DNA from 3 places in the Reinekea sp. genome. Region 1 is predicted to be linked to each of the others. Evidence: predicted binding sites of a transcription regulator. Region 1 holds the regulator's gene; each other region holds the start of a gene.
The links. Region 1 encodes LexA, which represses DNA repair genes until DNA is damaged. Its sites were predicted from a motif close to TACTGTNTANNTANACAGTA; they were not measured.
Positions count from the first base shown of each region.

Region 1 (3,283 bases):
CGGCGAGCTGATGGTTGGCATTCTATTGATACAGGATTTTATCGCCATCTTGGTGCTGTTGGCCATCGAAAGCTTTGGTCAAGAGACAGTTAATACCTGGACCCTAATCAAACCCTTGGTTATGTTACCGATCTTGATTCTGGGCACACTGGGCGCGGTCAAGTACACCATATTGCCGCTCTTGAGTCGCTTCGACCGATTCCACGAATATATCTTCTTGCTGGCCATTGGCTGGTGTTTGGGGGTTGGAGAATTTGCGCACCTGATCGGCCTGTCCTATGAAATAGGCGCCTTTATCGCTGGGGTTAGCTTGGCCAGCAGTCCGATTTCTCAATACATTGCCTTGAATCTCAAGCCCCTGCGCGATTTCTTTCTGATCCTGTTTTTCTTTACCTTGGGTGCTCAACTTAATCTCCAAGTATTGTCGACAGTGATGATCCCGATGGCGATCTTGACCGTGCTGGTCTTGGTAGGCAAACCGATTGTGTTCCATTCTTTGCTGTTACGGCTCAGCGAAACCAATCACCTGGCCTGGGATATAGGTTATCGACTGGGCCAGATATCGGAATTTTCACTGCTGGTGACCTTTTTGGCACAAGGTTCCGGTTTGCTCTCCGAAAAGGCCGCGGTATTGGTTCAGTCCACAGCCATAGCAACCTTCGCCCTGTCCAGCTATATCATCGTATTCAATTTCCAGAACCCGATCGCGGTCTCAGACCGACTTCGACGAGACTAGCTTATAGATCTCATCATGGACCTCTGACGGCTTAATCCGGTGGATCCGAGCCTGCTTACCGGCATGCCGACGGGCCACCGTCTCGGCGCTACTTTGGGTGCACAGCCAGATGATATTACCCGCCAACTGCTGAAGGGTCTGAAGTTGCTGGCGGGTATTCTTATGCCGAAAGCGCGCGAACAGCCCCTGCCGGCTGAGCTGGCCTTTGAATAGACTGACCGGTTCCTGTTCCGACCCGGTGCCGCTAATCCAGTGTCGACCAATCAACTTTGACTGCTTGAGCCATTTTAAACCGGGAATCCAATAACGTCTCAGCCCGCGCACTGAGCCGGCATCGATTAGGATGTAACGTTTGATATTGCGCAAGCCCGCCAGACCCAGTAACACCATTTGCGAGCCAAGGCCGCGTGCCACCAGAGTAAGGGGTTGACCGCTCTTCTCCTCAATAAAGGCGGTCACCGACGATAGATCGAGGGCCGCCATCTCTTCGATGTGATTTAATTGTGGCTGTTTATTTTTTTTAGACGAGCCGTGCGCGCGCCAATCCATCAGCCAGACCGAAACGCCCTGGGCCAGCAGTTTGGCAATCACTGGCTTACACGGTCCGTCAGTCCACTGCCAATGACTTTCGAACACATCGTGGACAAACAAGACCTGATCCCCGTCTGGGTTTCGGTTGGCGTGTAAATGAATCAACGCAATTTCAACCGAGTTGTCTTTGCTCTTATTCGGCTTCAATGAATAAGAGTCTTCGAAATGATCTGCTCGGACTTCTGCGGAGATAAGTTCCACTGGAAATAATTGACTGCTACTTTTCAAACGATTTATCCCTTTACAGCCGACCTTGACTGTATATAATCACATGTACTGTACATAATAACAGGCGCTAGGTTATGGAAAAACTCACGGCAAGGCAACAGCAAGTTCTCGATGTCATCAAAGATCACATTGATGATACGGGATACCCACCCACAAGGGCAGAAATCGCCAAGACTCTTGGCTTTAAATCGCCCAATGCCGCCGAAGAACATATTAAGGCACTGGCGCGCAAAGGTTATATCGAAATTGTTCATGGCGCCAGTCGTGGTATCCGCTTACCCGCGTCTGAGACCGGGTTGCCGGTTGTTGGCATGGTTGCCGCAGGCTCCCCAATACTGGCCGAAGAGCAAATTTCCGAATATTTTGACCTGCCCAAGGGTCTGTTTCACCCTAAAGCCGATTTTATGCTGCAGGTTCAGGGCCTCAGCATGAAGGACATCGGCATACTCGAAGATGACCTGATTGCGGTCCATAAGACCGACCGGGTACGCAACGGCGATATAGTCGTGGCGCGCGTGGGCGACGATGTTACCGTTAAGCGTTATGAGAAAAAAGGTAATCTCGTTACCCTATATCCTGAAAATGCCGACTTTAAGCCGATAGTGGTGAATGTGACGGAACAGGACTTTGCCATCGAAGGTCTTTATGTCGGCGTTATTCGTCGTTCAATTCACTAAAAAGTGGCCCAAACGGCTGATCGTCAGCCGTTCTAGCGTATTAGTCGGGTGTCGGCCAATCGATTACCGACGCGGATTTTTTGGCGATCAACTGCAACATGTCCTGATGCGCACTTATCTCTTCTGCCGTTGGGACAATTTTAACAAGGTCGCCCTGCACCGTTGCTAAAGCAGATAAGTCTAATGCATTGGCGGCTGCCGGCACTGGATCGGAATCATCCAAGAGCAAGTCAGTTTGACCACCAGTCAGCATCAGGTACACATCGGACAGTATCTCTGAATCGAGAATTGCGCCGTGCAATGTGCGGTGGGAATTGTCGATGCCATAGCGTTTACAGAGCGCATCGAGTGACACTCTCGAGCCTGGATGTTTTTCTCGCGCCAGCTTTAACGTATCTAATACCCCACAGACTGACTCCAAGGCCTTAAAGGTCGTGCCCTGCTTATTGGCCAACAACTGATATTCGGCATTGAGAAACCCCATGTCGAAGGCCGCATTGTGGATAATCAGTTCAGCGCCGTCGAGCCACTGCCACAATTCATCGGCAATCTGGGTGAATTTGGGTGCATCTTTGACCTGCTCATTGGTGATGCCGTGAATAGCGACAACCTCTTCGGGGATATCGCGTTCAGGATTGAGAAAATAATGCAGTTGCCGCCCGGTCAAGCGTCGGTCGATCATCTCCAAACAACCGATTTCTACGATTCGATCGCCTTTCTTGGGGTTCAATCCCGTTGTTTCTGTATCTAATACGACCTGTCTCATGATTTCCCCATCTTATCCATAGCGTGATTGGCCAGGCGGTCGGCCAATTCATTCATCGGGTCACCCGAATGCCCCTTAACCCAATGCCAGGATACTCGATATCGACCCATTAACTGGTCGAGTTCCTGCCACAGGTCCTTATTTTTAACCGGTTGCTTGCTGGCGGTCTGCCAGCCATTCTTCTTCCAGCCCCGAATCCACTGGGTAATACCCTGCTTCACATATTGCGAATCGGTGTACAGACGGACCGCGACATCTCTATTAAGGAACTTTAGGCCCTCAATC
Region 1 covers NZ_CEYAVF010000004.1:101,931-105,213, reverse strand. Annotated here, with positions in the region: gene AC4FIC_RS03090 (cation:proton antiporter domain-containing protein) at 1-736, shown strand, start outside; gene AC4FIC_RS03085 (alpha/beta hydrolase) at 713-1,555, opposite strand; gene lexA (transcriptional repressor LexA) at 1,630-2,232, shown strand; gene dnaQ (DNA polymerase III subunit epsilon) at 2,273-2,998, opposite strand; gene rnhA (ribonuclease HI) at 2,995-3,283, opposite strand, start outside.

Region 2 (3,283 bases), on a different contig from region 1:
TGGCCGCCTGCAACTCAACGGTGCGGTGTTTGATCTGCCGCTCCAGTTCGGCGGCGTAAATCTTATCGCGCAACACCGTCTTAATTTGCTGCTCACGGCGGCGGATCAACAAAATGAATATCATGATAATAAGCATGCACAAGACCACCGCGCTGAGCAGGGTTTGTCGGATCAGCGCGGTCTCATCGACCGGTTCGTAGACCGCAACATGCCAACCGATGGTGTTCACTGCCATTTCCGCACGGGCATAAGCGGTCTGGTCGGTGAAAAAATCAATTTGGTCGGCCCGCTGGCCAATCCATTGCTGTTCGCTCGACAGGGTAATCAGTTGATTGGCGTCTTGGGCAATGATGTCCGAGGCCGATAGCGTCCAGGATTGAAACACCGGGGCCAGATCAAGCAGGAACACCAATACGCCCCGGGCAGTCCCATTGATCTGTAAATCCGATGAGAACCCGTACAGTTGGGTCTCCTGGTCGACATAGATATATTGCCGGCCCAACACCCCCTGAGCCGGGGCCTGGGCCAACTTACCCAGTTCAAGGACAGGCAATGAGGCCTCGGCATCCTGCGCTGAAGCAATGATACGGCCATCCTTTGCCAGCAGCAGGACATTCTGTGCACCACTGAGATAGCGCACCTGACGCAGCCAGACGCTGCCGACATTGCCATCCACTAGATCGGGCAACCAATTGCGCTGATCGCCATGCCGGCCGATGAGCACGGGCAAGAGCCGATACTTTTCCAAGCGACTCTCTAATATCTGGACCTGCAACGCCAACTCATAGTCAGCCTGGCGTTGGGCTTGCTCGAGAATCCGCTCATAGCCCTGGCGATAGCCTATTTCGAACAGGCTCGACAAGGCCCCCACGGCCAGCACGGCCGCTAACAGCCAGAGCCCAGAGTTACGTTGCCAATAATGCCGTTTTCGATCGAGATCGTAGAGTTTGGTTGCCGTCATAGTTTTATTTTTCACTCTAATGCTAATGGCCGAGAAAAGCGATCCCTCTTCTGGCGTAGAGCGATAAGGATTGGCCAACTCAAGGTCAGCCAATCCTTAGATTGCGTTAGGGGTGCGGCCGTTCGAACGGCGAATGGTACTCAGAAGGCATAAAACAGGATAGCAAAATAGTGCAGCGTGGCACCGGCGAGGACAAAGAGATGCCAAATGGCGTGGTTCAAGGGAATGCGTTTATTAACATAGAACACCACTCCGCCGCTGTAGGCTAGGCCGCCAGCAACCAACAGGGTAAGACCCTGTGGCGCCATATTGGCGATTAACGGCTTAATGGCAACGAGTACCGCCCAACCCATTAGCAAATAGAGCGTTACCATCAGCGCCTTAATCTTGCGTGCCGGCGACAGCTGCAGCACGGTACCGATCAGGGTCAAACCCCAAACTACACCAAACAGCGACCAACCCCAGACGCCCCTGAGATTGATCAGGGTAAAGGGGGTATAGGAACCGGCGATGAGATACAGAATCGCGAGATGGTCGATCTGACGCAGTACCTTGCGGATCGGCGCGGGCTGAATGGCATGGTAGAGGGTCGAGGCCAAAAACATAAACACCAGAGTCGTACCATAGATACTGGCACTGACCACCTGCCATGGATCCTCGGTTGGGATCGTCACCATCAACAGCACCACCAGACCAACGATCGCTAGGACGGTTCCGATACCGTGGGTCAGGCTGTTGGCCCATTCTTCTAGGGCGCTATAGCGCGGCAGTAGTTCAGTCATGGGCCGGTCTCAAGTAAATAATATACAACTGTATATTTAATCAAGATGAATGCAACCTTTTTATTCTCTGGCAAATCAATCGCGCTTCGCTATACTGTATATCCATACAGCAAAAGGCATGCGCCATGAGTTTCCTCGCGTGAGCTTAGTAGACACCCTGACCGAACAGGGTCGGATCTGGACCGCGCGGGACGCACGGGAAACGACCGTCGCCGCCATAAGCAGCGGCTATGCCGAGCTGGATGCCCTGCTGCCGGGTCATGGCTGGCCCTTAGGGGCTGTGACAGAGATCCTCTACCCTGAGCTCGGCTGCGGCGAGTTGCGCCTGCTGCTGCCGGCCTTGGCCCGATTAAGCCAGCAGGACGAGCGCTGGCAACTCTGGTTAAATGTGCCCTTGCCACCCTGTGTCCCCGCCCTACAGCATTGGGGTTTTAATACCCGGCGCCTATTGCTGGCCCATACCAGCCGGCCGGTCGATGTCTGCCACAGCCTGGAAAAAAGCCTTCAGAGTGGCGGCTGCCAAGCCGCCGTGGTCTGGTTGACGCAGCTCGACAAGGCCTTGATGCGGCGCATCCAGCTGGCCGCCGAAAGCGCCCGGGTGGCAGTCTTTATGCTCCGACCGAGCCAATTTGAAAATCAGCCCAGCGTCGCGTCGTTGCGCCTGGCGATTAACGCCCAGGGCCGGATTAATATCATCAAACGCCGGGCCGGCTGGCCGGTCAATGATCTACAGATCAGCCTGCCGCTCAATCGGGTCGGTTGCTAACATGCTCTGGCTGCATATTCACTTTCCGCGCCTAGCCCTAGAAGCGCAGTTTATGGCCGACCCGCGACCGCTGCCGCAACTGCTGCTGATTCCCGGTCAGCACACCATCGTGCAATGCAACGCCGCCGCCGTCAGCCAGGGTGTAAGGGTCGGCATGAACAAGAAGACCGCCTTTTGCTTGCTCGCCGACTGCGCCATCGCCGACTATGACAGCCATTTAGAAGGCGAGTCACTCAACCAACTGGCCCTGCTCTGCTACCATCAGGCGGCGCAAATCAGCCTATTGCCACCTCAGGGCTTACTGCTCGAAGTCGGTTCCATGCTGCCGCTCTTTGCCGGCCTAGATGCCTATTGGCACGACTTGACTCAGCGCCTCGACAGCAGCGGCTTCGAATACCGTATGTCGACCGGCCATACGCCCTCGGCGGCGCGTATTCTCGCCGAGGCCGGACTTGGCCTGTGCAGCGACGACATCGAGGTTCTGCAACAAAACCTGCTCCAGCTGACAGTGGCACAGCTCGGCTTGCCGGCGCCATTGGTCGATAAACTGCAAGCCATGGGCATTCGCCAATACGGTCAGCTCAAGAGCACGCCGCGCAAGGAGCTTGGTTATCGCTTTGGCATAGACCTGATTGAACGCCTGCAGCGCTTGGAAACCGACAACCGACCGCCGGTCAGTTTTAAGCTGCCCGAGCGTTTTGCGCAGGTGATGCATCTCAACTATGACGCCGAACAGGCGCGCGGTCTGCTGTTTCCGTTGCGCCGCGCGTTGTT
Region 2 covers NZ_CEYAVF010000021.1:31,357-34,639, reverse strand. Annotated here, with positions in the region: gene AC4FIC_RS09770 (sensor histidine kinase) at 1-961, opposite strand, end outside; gene trhA (PAQR family membrane homeostasis protein TrhA) at 1,102-1,743, opposite strand; gene imuA (translesion DNA synthesis-associated protein ImuA) at 1,883-2,509, shown strand; gene AC4FIC_RS09755 (Y-family DNA polymerase) at 2,511-3,283, shown strand, end outside.
Region 2: imuA (translesion DNA synthesis-associated protein ImuA) is a predicted target of LexA. The motif match lies at 1,836-1,855, and genes of this name have one in related genera.

Region 3 (3,283 bases), on a different contig from region 1:
TCGGCGCGGCGAATGGCGGTCAGATTGATCGATAGGGGAAAGGGCTTGTTCTGACCGCGGATCGCTATTATTTCGCCGCGATAATGACCCTGAGACCCCAGCTGCCTGGATATACTCTGGGCCTGCTCAGTGTGAATCAGATGCAATAGGGGCCGACCTACCCAATTACCCTGCGGCTGCGCAAAGATCTGGCAAAACATCCTATTGCACGTGCGCAGCCGCTGCTGCACATCGAGCATAAAGACCCCTTCGGTGCTGTTGTTAAACAGGCTCGATGACAGGGTGAGGTTTTCCTGCAATTGCATATCTTGGCTGATGTCTCGGCGCGTCCCGATCATCCGGGCGGGCCGGCCTCGCTGGTTGCGTTCAGTAACCTTGCCGATGTCTTCGATCCAACGCTGCTGTCGTTTATTGGGCAGTCGGACCCGATATCGGGCCTGATAATAGTCGGTCTCGCCGCGCAGATGCTGCTTCAACGCCTTGCGGACCAGTGGCATGTCCTCAGGCAGGACATAGTCGGTTAGGACAAATTCCTTGCCATTGAGGGTGTCGCTATTGCCAAAAAATTGCGCGGTGTCGGAATGATAAACCCGGTGCAGCAACAGATCCCAGTCCCAAAAGCCTAACCCCGAGGCCGTCATGGCCAGATTAAGCTGCGCCTCACTCTGGGTCAGCGCTTGATTGACTTCCTTGCGCAGTTGAACTTCTCGACTTAGACGGTGATTTATCTGTTCGATGTCATGGGTGCGCTGGTTGAATCGGTTGAGTAAATCGCTCTGATTGTCGGTCAAGAGTTGGGTTAGACGCTGCGACTCCAGCTCATGGCGAATATTGCGCATGGCCAGCTGGTGGCCTAGCGCCGCCGCAAGGCTAAAGAGTGCCATCAGTGGCAGGTGCACCTGTATCAGGAGGGGGTCATCGGCCTGAAATAAGAACGGAATCGGGACCAGGCCAATGGCGCCATCGGTAATGGCCACTAAGCGGCCGTGAGAATAGAGGAACAGACTCGCCAGGCCGCCCTCAGCAATGGCCAGCGTCAAACAGAGCCCGCCCTGTTGGGCAATTGCGGCCCACAACAGCGCATTGACCGAGATCAGTAGCGTGACGATGGGTACCGGGCTCCACAGGGGAGCAGCGTTCAATCGTCGTTGACAGTAGGCATTGGTCCTCAAGGCGCATAGGGCCAGCATGGACACAGCACCGGCGCTCCACTGACCGATTTGCGGTAAGTCATTGAACAGTTGAAAGACCCCACAAGCCACGCTGACCAACAGCGTCGACCACCAAAAATAGCGGCCATTGCGCAGTAAAATTTGTGCACGTCGGTGGTGAAGCGTTTCGCTGTCAGTGACCATATCCCGGCTTTCTAGCGTTGTTTACAGCAGTATAGGCAAGGAAATTTGGCAGGCGGTGCGGAAAGTCGACTTAATTGATTACCAAAAGAGTGGAAAAACGCGGCCGCTGGATGCCTAAGGCAGATGAGATTGTTCAGACCATCTGCTACACTTCGCCTGTTTTTATATACAGTAGCCCAATTATGACCTCCTTGCAGCTCGACTTGCTCAACCCACAACAACACGCCGCCGTGACCAGCGAGAGCCAACATCTATTGGTGCTGGCCGGAGCGGGTTCCGGTAAAACGCGGGTATTGACTCACCGTATCGGTTGGTTGGTTGCGGCGGGTCTGGCGTCGCCCTTTAGTGTTCTGGCGGTGACCTTTACCAATAAGGCCGCCAAAGAGATGAAGAGCCGGATCGAGGCCCTCTTAGAGACTCCGGCCCACAGCCTATGGGTCGGCACCTTTCACGGCCTGGCGCATCGGCTGTTAAAGGCGCACTGGCAACAGGCTAAGTTGCCGCAAAACTTTCAGGTGATGGACAGCGACGATCAGCTGCGGCTGGTCAAACGTATTATCAGCGAATTGAACATCAGTGATGAACGGATTGTGCCCAAGCAGGTGCAGTGGTTTATCAATGGCCAAAAAGATGAGGGGCGCCGCGCCGCTTATGTGATGTCGCACGGCGACTGGTATGAAGACACCCTAAAAGAAATTTACACCCGCTATGAGGCGATCTGCCAGCTCAGCGGTTTGGTCGATTTTGGTGAGTTGCTGCTGCGTGCGCATGAGTTATGGCTCAATCAGCCCTCGGTCTTGGAGCACTACCAGACTCGCTTCAGCCATATTCTGGTCGACGAGTTTCAGGATATCAACGAGATCCAATACGCTTGGTTGCGGGTCTTGGCCGGCGATCGATTGAGCCTAACCATTGTCGGTGACGATGACCAATCGATCTACGGCTGGCGCGGTGCCAAGGTAGAAAACATTCAGACCTTCGATGTCGACTTTGAGGGCGCCGAAGTCGTCCGCCTAGAGCAGAACTATCGTTCGACGGCGACCATTCTCGAGGCCGCCAACACGGTAATCGGCAACAACCAGGGGCGCCTGGGCAAGGATCTATGGACCGATGGCGATAAGGGTGAACCGATCCGACTCTATGCCGGCTTTAATGAGCAGGACGAAGCGCGCTATATAGCCGATGAAATGAATCGGTTGATTGAAGCGGGAACCAACCCAACCGATATTGCCCTACTGTATCGTTCTAACGCCCAATCGCGGGTGCTCGAAGAAGCCCTGATTCACCTCCAAGTGCCCTATCGTATCTATGGCGGAGTGCGTTTCTATGAGCGGCTGGAAATCCGCAATTCGGTCGCCTATTTGCGGCTGATTCTGAATCAGCAAGACGATGCCTCGATGGAACGGATTATGAACGTGCCGCCGCGCGGGATCGGCAATAAGACGCTGGAAACTCTGCGCATCTTGGCGCGTGAGCAGGGCTGTTCACTCTGGCAGGCGGCGCAAATGGCCTTGGACAACAAGGTCCTAGCGACCCGAGCGGCCAATGCCCTGGTCGACTTTATTAAGTTGATCGTTGACCTGACCGAGACCGTGCTGGAACAGGATGATCTGGGCGCGATGGTCAAACTGGTCAATGATGCCTCCGGGATGATCGAATACCATGAAAAAGAAAAGGGTGAAAAAGGCCGTACCCGGGTTGAGAACCTCAACGAACTGATCAGTGCCGCCCAGAGTTACACTACCGAAATCGATTTTTCAGCGCCGGCGGAACGACTGGCGCAGTTTATCAGCGAAGCGTCGCTCGATGCCGGCGACAACCAGGCCGATGAGTTTGAGGACAGCGTGAATCTGATGACCTTGCACAGCGCCAAGGGTTTGGAATTTGACTATGTGTTCCTCGCCGGGTTGGAAGAAAACCTGTTTCCG
Region 3 covers NZ_CEYAVF010000034.1:17,023-20,305, forward strand. Annotated here, with positions in the region: gene AC4FIC_RS12725 (putative bifunctional diguanylate cyclase/phosphodiesterase) at 1-1,355, opposite strand, end outside; gene uvrD (DNA helicase II) at 1,538-3,283, shown strand, end outside.
Region 3: uvrD (DNA helicase II) is a predicted target of LexA. The motif match lies at 1,510-1,529, and genes of this name have one in related genera.